2 linked regions of the Methylobacterium currus genome follow. The protein of the gene in region 1 interacts with the protein of each later gene in a pairwise test. Links are inferred from orthologs where the notes say so. Each region holds a gene or a part of one and is shown on either strand. Other genes may lie near its edges. The genes, in order: bioB and DA075_RS11900.

Region 1 (6,079 bases):
GCGCTCACCCGCCGCAACGCCGACGCGCTCTCGGAGGCGCTCGGCCGCGAGCCGAACCGTGCCGATCTCTACGCCGCCCATCTGCTCGGCGTGCGTGGCGCGCTGACCCTGATCCGCGCCGCCGAGAGCGCTCCCGGGCGCTCCGCCGCCGCCGACCTGCCGGAGGCCGCCGCCGGCAATCGCGGCCTGTTCTACGACCGCACCGGCCGGGCCCGCAGCGCCTCCGAGCTCTACGCCGTGCTCGGCACCAGCCCGGCGGCCCCCGCCGCGACCGGCACGCTCGCCGCGCAGGCCGCGGCCCCGACCGCCTACGCCCCCGAGGCCGGCAGCGGCCTGCGCTCGCTGTTCCAGACCGATGCCCGCCGCGGCCCGGTCTCCGACAGCGTCGCCAAGCTGTGGGGCAGCCGGGGCGGGGCCGCGGCGCCGAGCTACTTCCCGCGATCGAGCGACGCGCCGGTGATCGCCTCAGCGATGCCCGCGCCGTCCTCGATCGCGCCGGCCGGGATCCGGGACACCATCCAAGACGCTGGCCAAGACACCATCCCAGACAGTGCGACCCCCGGGGTGCCGCTGCCGCCGGCCCGCCCGCGGGAATTCGGCGGGCGCCACCGCGCCGCCCTCACGCCTTCCTCGATCCAGTCTTGAAGACCCGTCACGGAGCCGCGCCGATGATCATCCGCCAGTTCCTGCTCTGGACGCAGCACGAATCCGCCGGGCGACGGGCCGAGGCGGCCTCGTCGCTCGCCCGGGCCTATCTCTACGCCAAGCTCGATCCCGCCGCGCGCTGGGAGGCGAAGACCGCCATCACGGCGCTCCTCGACGATCCCTCGCCGCTGGTGCGGCGGGCGCTGGCCGAGGCCTGCGCCAACGCCGCGGAGGCGCCCCGGACCGTGGTCGTCGCCCTGGCCCAGGACCAGGCCGAGATCGCCGGGCTGGTCCTGGCCCGCTCGCCGGTCCTGTCGGATGCCGACCTCGTCGATTGCGCCGCCGTCGGCGACGAGGCGGGCCGGATCGCCATCGCGGGGAGGCCCCACCTCTCGCCCATGCTGTGCGGGGCGCTCTCCGAGATCGCCGGCGCGGCCGCCCTCAGGATGCTCGCCGCCAATCCGGGCGCCGAGATCACCCGCGGCAGCCTGCTGCGGATGGTCGAGCGCCACGGCGACGACGGCGCCTTGCGCGAGGCCCTCCTCGCCCGGGCCGACCTGCCCCTCGACGTGCGCCAGGCGGTGACCGCCCGCCTCGCCAGCGCCCTGTCGGTCTTCGTGAGCGGCTGCGGCTGGCTCTCGCCCGAGCGCAGCGAACGGGTGACCCGGGAGGCGCGGGAGCGCACGACGCTCGGGCTCGCCGAAGGCTCGGACCGCGCCGACCTGCGCCGCCTCGTCGCCCATCTGCGCGGGTCCGGCCAGCTCACCCCCGGGCTGATCCTGCGGGCGATGCTGTCGGGCCGGATGGCCTTCACCGAGGCCGCGCTGGCCGACCTCTCGGGCCTGGCCGTCGAGCGGGTGGCGGGGCTGCTGCACGATCCGCGCGGCAGCGGCATGGCAGCGCTCTACCGCCGGGCCGGACTGCCGCCCGCCCTCGAACCGGCCTTCGCGGCGGCGATGTCCGCCTGGCACGAGGAGGCGAGCGGCCTGCGCGAGAGCAGCGGCGCCGGCCTGTCGCGGCGGATGATCGAGCGGGCAGTGACCGCCTGCGAGCGGCTGCCCTTCGCCGACGCCCACGCCATCGTCGCCTTGCTCAACCGCTTCGACGCCGAGGCGGCCCGCGACGAGGCCCGGGTGCTCGCCCGCGTCCTGGTGAGCGAAGCCGCCGTCGACGCCGTCACGGAGACGCTGTCCGCCGACCTGCTGGACAGCTACCGCCGCGACCGGCAGCTCCTCGCCGCCTGACGCCGCGTCTGTACGCCTCAGCGCGCCACAGCCCGCCGGTCGGCGCACATCACCGCGGCCGCCAGGTAGCCGGACAGCGAGACGATCACGGCTTGAGGGTAGATCGGTCGAACGAAATGGGCGGAGACGCTCATCGATTCCTCCCGATTCGGGTGTCTGATCTTGCATACGATGCCGCACGGCGCGTCGACAAGCGCCGTGCGTTGAGAACTTTGCCTTCAAATTGATGGATTAAGCTGCGGGTCGTCTTTCGTGGCCGCGGTACGGTGGGGTTCCTCTTGGCGCAGGGCCCGGTTTTGCATGATGAGATGCCGCCTCACCATGCGGCCTGCATCCGCACCGCCGCAGCTCGCCGTTATGTCGGTCTGTGACGTCGCCAATCCTCCGACCATCAGGACGGCGCGGTCCGTGTGCTGGAGGGCGACCGGGGCGCCAAAGCGGCGAAGAGGGCTGCGTCGTCGTCCTGCTCGGCATTCGGCGTCGTCAGCAGGGTGTCCCCCGTGAAGACCGAGTTCGCCCCGGCGAGGAAGCACAGGATCTGTGCCTCGCGCCCGAGCTGCGCCCGGCCGGCCGACAGGCGCAGGATCGAGGCCGGCAGGACGAGGCGTGCCGTCGCCACCATGCGCACGAGGTCGAGGGGATCGATGCGGGGGCGGTCGGCGAGGGGCGTGCCTTCCACCGGCACCAGGGCGTTGATCGGCACGCTCTCGGGGTGCGGCGTCAGTCCCGCCAGCACCTGCAGCAGGCCGGCCCGGTCCGCCATCGCCTCGCCCATGCCGATGATGCCGCCGCAGCACAGGCCGATGCCGGCCTCCCGCACCGTCGCAAGGGTGTCGAGCCGGTCCTGGTACCGGCGGGTGGTGACGATCCGGTCGTAGAAGCCGGGGCCGGTATCGAGATTGTGGTTGTAGGCCGTGAGCCCGGCTCGGGCGAGGCGCGCGGCCTGGTGGGCCTTCAGCATCCCGAGGGTGACGCAGGCCTCCAGGCCGAGCGCGCGCACGCCCTCGACCATCGCCACCACGGCATCGAACTCCGCTCCATTCCGCACCTGGCGCCAGGCCGCCCCCATGCAGAAGCGCTCCGCCCCCGCCGCCTTGGCCCGGGCTGCCCGCGCCAGCACCGTGTCCGGGTCCATGAGCGGGTCGCGGGTCAAGTCGACCGTGCGGTGATGCGCCGATTGCGGGCAATAGGCGCAATCCTCCGGGCAGCCGCCGGTCTTCACCGAGAGCAGGCTCGCCTTGCGGATCCGGTTCGGATCGTGGTGACGCCGATGCACGGCATTGGCCCGGCCGACCAGCTCGAGCAGCGGCAGGTCATGCAGGTCCTCGATCTCCCTCGAGGTCCAGTCGTGCCGGACGGCGCCGTCCTGGGGGCAAGTCGCCTCCGGGCTCATCGGGTCGTGCTCCGGGCGATCCGGCGCAGGCCCGGCAGGGCGGCGGCGCCGGCGGCGACGAGGCCGACCTTGACGAGATCGCCGAGCAGGAAGGGCGCGAGGCCGAGGGCGACGAGGCGGTCGGCCGGAACGAACAGCGCGAGCCAGGCGAGGCCGAGGACGTAGACCGCCGTAAGTCCCGCGAGCATCGCGGCGACCCGGCCGAGGAACCCGCGCCCTGCGGCGAGCGCACCGACCAGCCCGGCGGCAACGAGATAGCCCGCCAGGTAGCCGCCGGTCGGTCCCGCCATGTAGGCGAGGCCGAGGCCGCGCTCCGGCGTGCCGGAGAAGACCGGGAGGCCGGCGGCGCCCGCCGCCAGGTAGCCGAGCACCATCGCCACCGCGAGGCGCGGTCCGACGGCCAGGGAGAGCGCCAGGATGGCGAGCGTGTGCAGCGTCATCGGCACTGGCCAGAACGGAATCTGGACCTTGGCCGCCAGCGTGATGAGCAGCCCGCCGGACAGGACGAGGGCGACGGTCCGGGCTGCGCGCAGGGGCGCGCCGCCGACGACGAGAGCGGTCATTGCAACATCCATTTTTTATAGATAATTATGTCGGATCGACGCCGGAAGAAATCCACAACCTCGCGGTAAAGGCAATATGACTCCAAAATAATAGATAATCAGGTACCATGGCGGGACGCGGCGGCGGGCCGGTGCCCGACCCATTGGACGTGGCGGGCCAGGACCGCCGCCGCCGTGTCGATGTCGCCGGCCCGCAGGGCGACCAGGATCGCCCGGTGATCGCGGTCGGTCGGCGCCTCCCACTCGGCGCGCCAGCCGGCGAACAGGAAGCGGGCGCTCGCTGCCTGGAGGTCGTCGATCGTCTTCAGCAGGCGCGGCATGGCGCAGGGCGCCAGCAGGAGGCGGTGGAACGTCCGGTTGGCCTCTTCCCAGGCGTGCACGTCGCCGCCGGCGCGGTCGCCGGCGCGGGTCGCCGCCTCGGCCCGGTCGAGGATCGCCGCGGTGAGGTGCGGAGCGGCGTGGCGCAGGGCCAGCACTTCGAGGGCGGCCCGCATCTCCGCCACCTCGCGCACCTCCTCCGGGCTGAACCCGGCGACGCGCACGCCTCGCCGCGGCTCGCTCACCACCAGCCCCTGGGCCTCGAGGCGCCGGAAGGCTTCCCGGACCGGGACGTGGCTGGCGTCGAACTCCTCGGCGACGTGGTCCTGCCGCAGCCGGGAGCCCGCCGCCAGGGCGCCGGAGATGATGCGCTCGGCCAGGGCCCGGCTGATCCGCACGGCGATCGGTTCGTCTTTGGCTGTCGTCATGAATTATCGATAATCGAGCGTCGCCGCCGCGTCACGCGGACCGTGGCGAGCGTTGCACCGGCATGCGAGACTCTGACCCCGGGGAATCAGCGGGGCACGCGATGAGCAACGGCTGGGACGAGTCGGCCGCCGCCTGGATCGCCGACATGGGCGAGGCGGGCGATTTCGGCCGCGCCTGCGTGCTCGATGCGCCGATGCTCGTCCGCCTCCGGGGGCGGGACTTCCGCCGGGCCCTCGATGTCGGCTGCGGCGAGGGCCGCTTCTGCCGCATGGTGCGGGATCTCGGGATCGAGACCGTCGGCATCGACCCGACCGACGTCCTGCTGCGCCGAGCCCGGGCGCGCGATCCGGAGGGCACCTACATTCCCGGTCGCGCCGAGGCGCTGCCCTTCGGGGATGGCGCCTTCGATCTCGTCGTCAGCTACCTGACCTTGATCGACATCCCCGACATCCGCGCGGCGATCCCCGAGATGGCCCGCGTTCTGGCGCCCGGCGGCACGCTCCTGATCGCCAACCTGACGAGCTTCAGCACCGCCGGAGGCTGGTCCGAGGATGCCGACGGCGTCCGGAGCTTCCGGATCGACGGCTACCTGGACGAGCGGGCCGAGTGGGCGGAGTGGCACGGCATCCGCGTGCACAACTGGCACCGGCCGCTCTCCCTCTACATGAACCTGTTGCTGGGGCAGGGACTGGTGTTGCGCCACTTCGACGAGCCGATGCCGCATGGCGGCGATCCGGCGAGGGTCGCGCGCTACCGGCAGGTGCCGTGGTTCCTGATGATGGAGTGGGAGAAGCCGGCAGCATAAGCTGCCGCGCCACCGACAGGGTCGGATGACAAGCCGTCACGAGATCACCATCCGCCCCGCCCGCCCCGACGATGGCGACGCCGTCACGGCCGTGCTGTCGGCGAGCTACCCGGTTCTGAGGGCCGCGTCCTACGAGGCTGACACGCTGGCGCGGGCGCTGCCGCTGATGGTCCGCGCCAATCCGACCTTGCTCGCCTCCGGCAGCTTCCATCTGGCGAAGAGGTTGGACTCGGTCGTGGGCGTCGGTGGTTGGACGCCGGAACGGCCCGGAACGGGTGAGATCGAACCCGGCCTCGGCCATATCCGCCATTTCGCCGTGCACCCGGCCTGGACCGGCTGCGGTGTCGGGCGGAGCTTGTTCTCGGCGTGCCGGGCGCACGCCCAGGAATGCGGTGTGCCCGCGTTCGAATGCTATGCCAGCCTCAACGCTGAACCGTTCTACCGTGCCCTCGGGTTCCGCGCATTCGGACGGCGCGAGATCCCGATGGGCGGCACGGCGGCGTTCCCGGCCGTGCTGATGCGCTGCCGGCTCTGAGCAGTGTCATGCGGTTGCCGATCGGAGGTCGATCGGCTCACGCCACTCACCTTGCGTCTCGCCCTTTCCGGGGCCGGAAAGGGCGAAGGGAATCACCCCCCGAGCCGCGCCAGCCGGTCGAGCAGCGCCCGGTCGTGCAGCAGCACC
Region 2 (6,061 bases), on another replicon or contig:
TCGCCGCCGCCGGGAAGCGCGCCGCGAGCAGCGCCGTGCTGTTGCCGGGCCCGCAGCCGAGATCGACCACCCGGGCGGGCGCGGCGAGCGGCACCCGGGCCAGCAGGTCCGCGGCCGGCCGCGTGCGCTCGTCGGCGAATTTCAGGTACTGGCCCGCATCCCAATCCGCCATCCGACGACTCCCCTTCGCGCGGCTGCGCCCCAGCTTGACGGTGTCACGCGGCGTCACGCAGGCGCGCCGACCCGGCGCCGCGAGGAGATCCGACATGCTCGAAGAATTCAAGAAGTTCGCCCTGCGGGGCAACGTCGTCGACCTCGCGGTCGGCGTGGTGATCGGCGCGGCCTTCGGCGCCATCGTCACCTCGCTGGTGCAGGACGTCATCATGCCGATGGTCGGGGCGGTCACCGGCGGGCTCGATTTCTCGAACTACTACCTGCCGCTCTCCTCGAAGGTGCAGACCGGCCTCGCCTATGCGGAGGCCAAGAAGCAGGGCGCGGTGGTCGGCTACGGCCAGTTCGTCACCGTGGCGCTCAACTTCCTGATCGTGGCCTTCGTGCTGTTCGTGGTGATCCGGGCGATGAACCAGATGCAGCGGCGCGAGGACGTGACGAAGGAGGATCCGGCCGACGTGAAGCTCTTGACGGAGATCCGGGATTTGCTGGCCGCACGGCGGTGAGCGTGTGAAAGGCGGTGATCAGCTTATCCCACCCACGACCTCATCCTGAGGCCGTGGGTGGGATGGATGGGTTGCTGCAGGGCGCACGACAAGGAGGCGCCGGACATCAGCGCTTCGCCGGCAACTCGCTCAGGATGTCCTTGAGCGCGTCCTCCACCGCCTCGCGGCCGGTGTCGTGGGCCTTCAGCCGGCCTTCGAGGCGGCGCAGCTGGGGCGTGAATTCCGGCGGCAGGCTCGGATCGCCGAGATAATCCGGCTTCTCGGCCTCGGCGTTGTAGGCCGAGCGGAGCTGCTGCCCGAGGTGATCGCGCACCGGCGGCGGCAGCGCGGCGTCGTGGTTCTCGTACGGGTCGGAGGGCATGGGGATCCGTATTGTCCAGGTTTCGTGGCGCGGCGATCAATTCATCCGCATCATCACCGAAGCAGAACGGCGACGGAGCCGGTTTCGTTGCAGGGATTCGTTGCAGGAACGGACGCAACGCCGTGCAGGAATTCGTGCGTCCCGACAAACGAAAAGCCCCGGCGCGGGGCCAGGGCTTTCCAGCGTGCGGGTCGCGCCGCCCGAGGGCGGCGCACTCGCCAACCTTAGTCGATGACCTGCACGATGCGGCGGGTGCCCGGATCGACCAGCACGACGCGGTCGTTGACCACGGTGTAGCGACGGCCGCGGATGCCGTAATCGGACGGAACCTCGTAGTAGCTCACGCCCGAGGAGGGCAGCACGGTGCCGACGCGGACGTCGCCGTCCCAGTCGTAGGAGCGGTGCTGGCGCACGGCGTAGGAGCGGAAGCGCGGACGGTCGTCGACGCCGAGCAGGCCGCCGACCGCACCGGTCGCGGCACCCACGGCGCCGCCGACGATCGCGCCGACCGGGCCGGCCGCATCCGCACCGTCCTCGGCGCCGCGCTGGGCGCCGCCGATCAGGCCCTGCGCATGGGCAGCCATCGGCAGGGACAGGGCGAGGGCAGCAGTGGCCAGGAAGGTCTTGGTCTTCATCGGATCGATCTCCGTTTCGTCCAGTCCACCCCGTCGAGCGGGGCAGCTCTTCGGGGGGTGTAACGTCGCCGTAGGCGAAACGGTTCAATCGTTCCGGACGAAAAAAGTCCCTTTGAACCCCGCAGGAGTACCCGTTGCGACTCACGCGTCCTTCGGCATCGCCGACTGGATCAGCCGGTCGGTGCCGAGATCTTCCTCGTCGTAGCCGAGGAGTTCCGCGAGCCGGCCGCGGGCGCGGCTGACGCGGCTCTTCACCGTGCCGACCTTGCAGCCCATGATCGCCGCCGCCTCCTCGTAGGAGACGCCCTCGGCCCCGACGAGCACCAGCGCCTCGCGCTGGTCCGGCGGCAGCTTGGCGAGGGCGCTCTGCAGGTCCTCGACGTCGAGCCGGTCGCCCTGATGCGGCGCGGTGGCGAGCCGGGCGGCGTAGGAACCGTCCTGGTCCTCGACCTCGCGCACCCGCTTGCGGTGGTCCGAGTAGAAGATGTTGCGCAGGATGGTGAACAGCCAGGCATTCAGGTTGGTGCCGGCCTGGAAGCGGGCCCGGTGCTGCCAGCCCTTCAGCAACGTGTCCTGCACCAGGTCGTCGGCTCGGGCCGGGTTGCTGGTGAGCGACAGCGCGAAGGCGCGCAAGGACGGCACCGCCTGCAGCAGCCCGTCGCGGAATTCCGGCAGGACGATCTCGCCCTGCGCCTTGAGCGCCGCCTCCAGGCGCGCGATCAGCTCGGCGAACCGGTTGTCCGGGTCGGCGTCGCCCAGGGCCTCGTAGGTGGCCCGGAGCTGCGTACCGAGATGCGACCGGATGCTGGCCGAGAGGCCGGGGCGGTCCTCCGCCGACGGATTCGGGGCCGACGGATTCGGGGCCGACCGATTCGGGGCAATGTCTCGCGTCATGGCTCTCGCGTCTGCCTGCCTTCAGGAAGATGGGCCCGGGGGCCGCGACCGGAAAGGGCAACCTTAGCGAGAAACAGGCCGGGACCGATAGGGCGCCGTGCCACGGCGCCCCGTCAGCCCCCGGCGCCGGCGCCGGTTTCGTCCCCGTCCGGCACGCCGAGGCGGAAGGCCAGCACCTCGCCGGGGGCGAGGTCGGTCCAGCTCTCGTCCCGGGTGAGCGGGCGCGTCGCCACCACGGTCACGATGTCGTCGGGCGTGGTTTCCTTCGCGAAATCCACCCGCCAATCCTCGTCGATCAGCGTCGCGGTGCCGAACGGCGCCCGGCGGGTCAGGGTGCAGAGGCGCTTGCCGCAATGGGCGTAGAGGGTGCGGCTGTCGGAGAGCAGCATGTTGAACACCCCGAGCCCGTGCAGCTCGGCGCAAAGCTCCCGCACCGCCCCGTCGAGGCGCGTGGGCTTCGGCAGCGTGCCCCAGCGCTCCTCCAGCTTCCCCAGCATCCAGCAGAAGGCATGCTCGCTGTCGGTGGTGCCGACGGGCTTGAAGCGGCCGAGCGTGAGGCGCTTCACTCCCTTGAGCTGGCCGTTATGCGCGAAGGTGAAGGTGCGGCCCCACAACTCGCGGCTGAACGGATGGGTGTTCTCCAGGGTCACCCGGCCGCGATTGGCCCGGCGCACATGGGCGATCACGATCCGGCTCTTGATCGGGTATTGCCGCAACAGGCGGGCGATCTCCGAGCGCGCGCTCGGCTCCGGATCGTGGAAGCTGCGGCAGCCGCGGCCTTCGTAGAACGAGATGCCCCAGCCGTCCTGATGCGGGCCGGTCTCGCCCCCACGGCGGGCAAGCCCCGCGAAGCTGAAGCGGATGTCGGTCGGGACGTTGGCGCTCATGCCGAGCAATTCGCACATGGCGACCGTTATAGCGCCTCGACCGTGAGCGGGGAGTGAACGGCTCAACCCCGCGACAGGTAATCCACCAACGTCATCGCGAACAGGATTCCGACCCAGAAGAAGCCGATGCCGGCGAACAGCTTCACCAGCGGCGGCTCGTGGCGGACCTCCATCGAGAACAGCAGGATGGTCACCACCATGAGGCTGGCGACCAGAAGCTCGACGATCCAGACATGCGGGAAGGGGAGGGTGGCGCCCAACGCCACGTTGATCCCGAGCATCGCCAGCAGCGCGCCGGCCGTCAGGACCGGCTCGCGCATGTGCTGCCAGAGGATGCGGCGCTCGTCGCGGGTGCCGAACAAAGGGGCGCTCCTACCGGTTGAGCACGTAGAGGGTCGGGAAGGCGAGGATCCAGATCAGGTCGATGAAGTGCCAGTAGAGCCCGAAGATCTCGATCCGGTTCTGGTGCCGCTTCAGGAAACCCGGCCGGCTCGCCTGCCGGGACATCACCAGGAGGATGCTGATGCCGGTGAGGAGGTGGAGGCCGTGGAGGCTGGTCGCGACGTAGTAGAGGTTCACGAACAGCCGCGAGGGCGGTGAGTCCTTCAGCTCGTAGGGCCGGTCGGACAGGAACGGCATCATGTGTTCCTGGTAGTCGGCGTAGTACTCGTAGCCCTTGAGCACGAGGAACAGGGTGCCGAGCGCCGCGGTGGCGAGCATGAACCGCACCATCCCGCGCTGCCAGCCGAGGCGCGAGAGCTGGATCGCCCCCGACATGGTCAGGCTGGAGCCGATCAGCACCACCGTGTTGACCGCGCCGATCCAGAACTTGAGGTGGCGCGCCGCCTCCTGGACCGCCTCCGGGTGGAGCAGGCGCAGGATGAGCGCGGTGAGGAAGAGGCCGGCGAAGAGCAGGAGCTCGGTGAGCAGCCAGGCCCACATCCCGAGCACCGCCGCGCGCTTCTGCTGCTCCACCGTGGCGAAGTGCGAGACGAGCTTGACGCCGACGGGGGCGTCGGTGGCTCCCGCGCTCACGAGTGCTGCCTCCCGGTCTCGCGGGCCTGGATCGGGTAGTCGTAGGGAATTTTCGGCGCCTGCGGCTCGGTGAGGAAGTTGTGCGCCGGCGGCGGCGAGGCCACGGTCCATTCGAGGCCCCTTGCGTCCCAGGGGTTCGCCGGCGCCCGCTTCCCGAACCAGATCGAGTAGACGAGGTAGACCATCGGGAAGATGTAGCCGACCGCCAGGATCGTCGAGCCCGCCGAGGACAGGATGTTGAGGAACTGGAACTCCGGCGGATAGACGTGGTAGCGCCGCGGCATCCCGAGATAGCCGAGGATGAATTGCGGGAAGAACGTGACGTTGAAGCCGATGAAGATCAGGAAGGCGGAGATCCGGCCCCAGGCCTCGCTATACATCCGCCCGGTGATCTTGGGCCACCAGAAATGCAGGCCGCCGAGGAAGGCCAGCACCGTGCCGCCGACCATGATGTAGTGGAAATGCGCCACGACGAAGTAGGTGGCGTGGACGTGCTGGTTGATGGCGAGCGTCGCGAGGTAGAGCCCGGTGAGGCCGCCGAGCACGAACAGCCCGATATAGCCCATGGCGTAGAGCATCGGCGTGTCGAGCTTGAGCGAGCCCTTGTGGATCGTCGCGGTCCAGTTGTAGACCTTGACCGCCGACGGCACCGCCACCGCGAAGCTCAGCACCGAGAACGCCACGCTGGCGAGATCGCTCTGCCCGTTGACGAACATGTGGTGGCCCCAGACGAAGAAGGTCACCGAGGCGAGCCCGATCGCCGCGTAGGCGACGAACTTGTAGCCGAACAGCTTCTTCTGCGCGAAGGCCGGGACGATCTCGGAGATCACCCCCATGCCCGGCAGGACCATGATGTAGACGGCCGGGTGCGAGTAGAACCAGAACAGGTGCTGGAACAGCACCGGGTCGCCGCCATAGGCCGGATCGAACACCCCGATATGGAAGGCGCGCTCGGCGATGAGCAGGATCAGCGCCACGGTGATGACGGGGGTGGCGAGCAGGAAGATCAGGCTGGTGGCGTAGTGGGTCCAGACGAAGATCGGCAGGCGGAACCAGGTCATGCCCGGCGCCCGCATGGTATGGATCGTCACCACGAAGTTGAGGCCGGTCAGGATCGACGAGAAGCCCACGATGGTGACGCCGATGAGCGCCGGCACCACCCAGGTGTTGGAGAAGGCGGTGGAGAGCGGCGTGTAGAAGGTCCAGCCGGTATCGACCCCGCCCAGCACCACGCTGACCAGCGTGAAGATCGCGCCGGTCATGAACACGTACCAGGAGGCGAGGTTGAGCTTCGGGAAGGCGAGGTCCCGCGCCCCGATCATCAGCGGGATCAGGAAGTTGCCGAAGGTGGCGGGGATGCTCGGGATCAGGAAGAACCATACCATCACGACCCCGTGGATCGTGAACAGCTTGTTGTAGGTGTCGTTGGTGAAGACCTGACCGTCCGGCACGACGAGGGCCAGGCGCACCAGCCCCGCCGTCACCGCGCCGATGACGAAGAAGGCGGTGATGCTGGCCAGATACAGGAGCGCGATGCGCTTGTGGTCGGTGGTGAAGAACCACGAGCGCAGG

Evidence for each region.
Region 2: the proteins of bioB (region 1) and DA075_RS11900 interact in binary tests that used the Escherichia coli proteins (3 or more experiments, as listed by UniProt). The link is inferred for Methylobacterium currus from one-to-one orthologs.

What each region holds. Positions count from the first base shown.
Region 1 is NZ_CP028844.1:541,615-547,693, reverse strand. The notes cover bases 1,282-4,234. They hold bioB (biotin synthase BioB), read right to left. Parts: upstream 3,283-4,234; coding sequence 2,281-3,282; downstream 1,282-2,280. Other genes in these bases: DA075_RS32625 (GntR family transcriptional regulator), read right to left, coding at 3,944-4,234; DA075_RS32630 (biotin transporter BioY), read right to left, coding at 3,279-3,845; DA075_RS32640 (DUF2336 domain-containing protein), read left to right, coding at 1,282-1,889. Also shown: DA075_RS32645 (transglycosylase SLT domain-containing protein), read left to right, coding at 1-645; more of DA075_RS32640, read left to right, coding at 669-1,281; more of DA075_RS32625, read right to left, coding at 4,235-4,591; DA075_RS32620 (class I SAM-dependent methyltransferase), read left to right, coding at 4,693-5,397; DA075_RS32615 (GNAT family N-acetyltransferase), read left to right, coding at 5,423-5,932; glucans biosynthesis glucosyltransferase MdoH, read right to left, coding at 6,025-6,079. UniProt on the Escherichia coli protein: Catalyzes the conversion of dethiobiotin (DTB) to biotin by the insertion of a sulfur atom into dethiobiotin via a radical-based mechanism.
Region 2 is NZ_CP028843.1:2,500,335-2,506,395, reverse strand. The notes cover bases 1,577-4,511. They hold DA075_RS11900 (class II glutamine amidotransferase), read right to left. Parts: upstream 3,473-4,511; coding sequence 2,681-3,472; downstream 1,577-2,680. Other genes in these bases: DA075_RS11885 (cytochrome c oxidase subunit I), read right to left, coding at 4,486-4,511; DA075_RS11890 (cytochrome c oxidase subunit 3), read right to left, coding at 3,827-4,489; DA075_RS11895 (cytochrome C oxidase subunit IV family protein), read right to left, coding at 3,517-3,816; DA075_RS11905 (sigma-70 family RNA polymerase sigma factor), read right to left, coding at 1,815-2,567; DA075_RS11910 (DUF1236 domain-containing protein), read right to left, coding at 1,577-1,673. Also shown: tam (trans-aconitate 2-methyltransferase), read right to left, coding at 1-172; large conductance mechanosensitive channel protein MscL, read left to right, coding at 267-677; DA075_RS11915 (hypothetical protein), read right to left, coding at 784-1,038; more of DA075_RS11910, read right to left, coding at 1,263-1,576; more of DA075_RS11885, read right to left, coding at 4,512-6,061.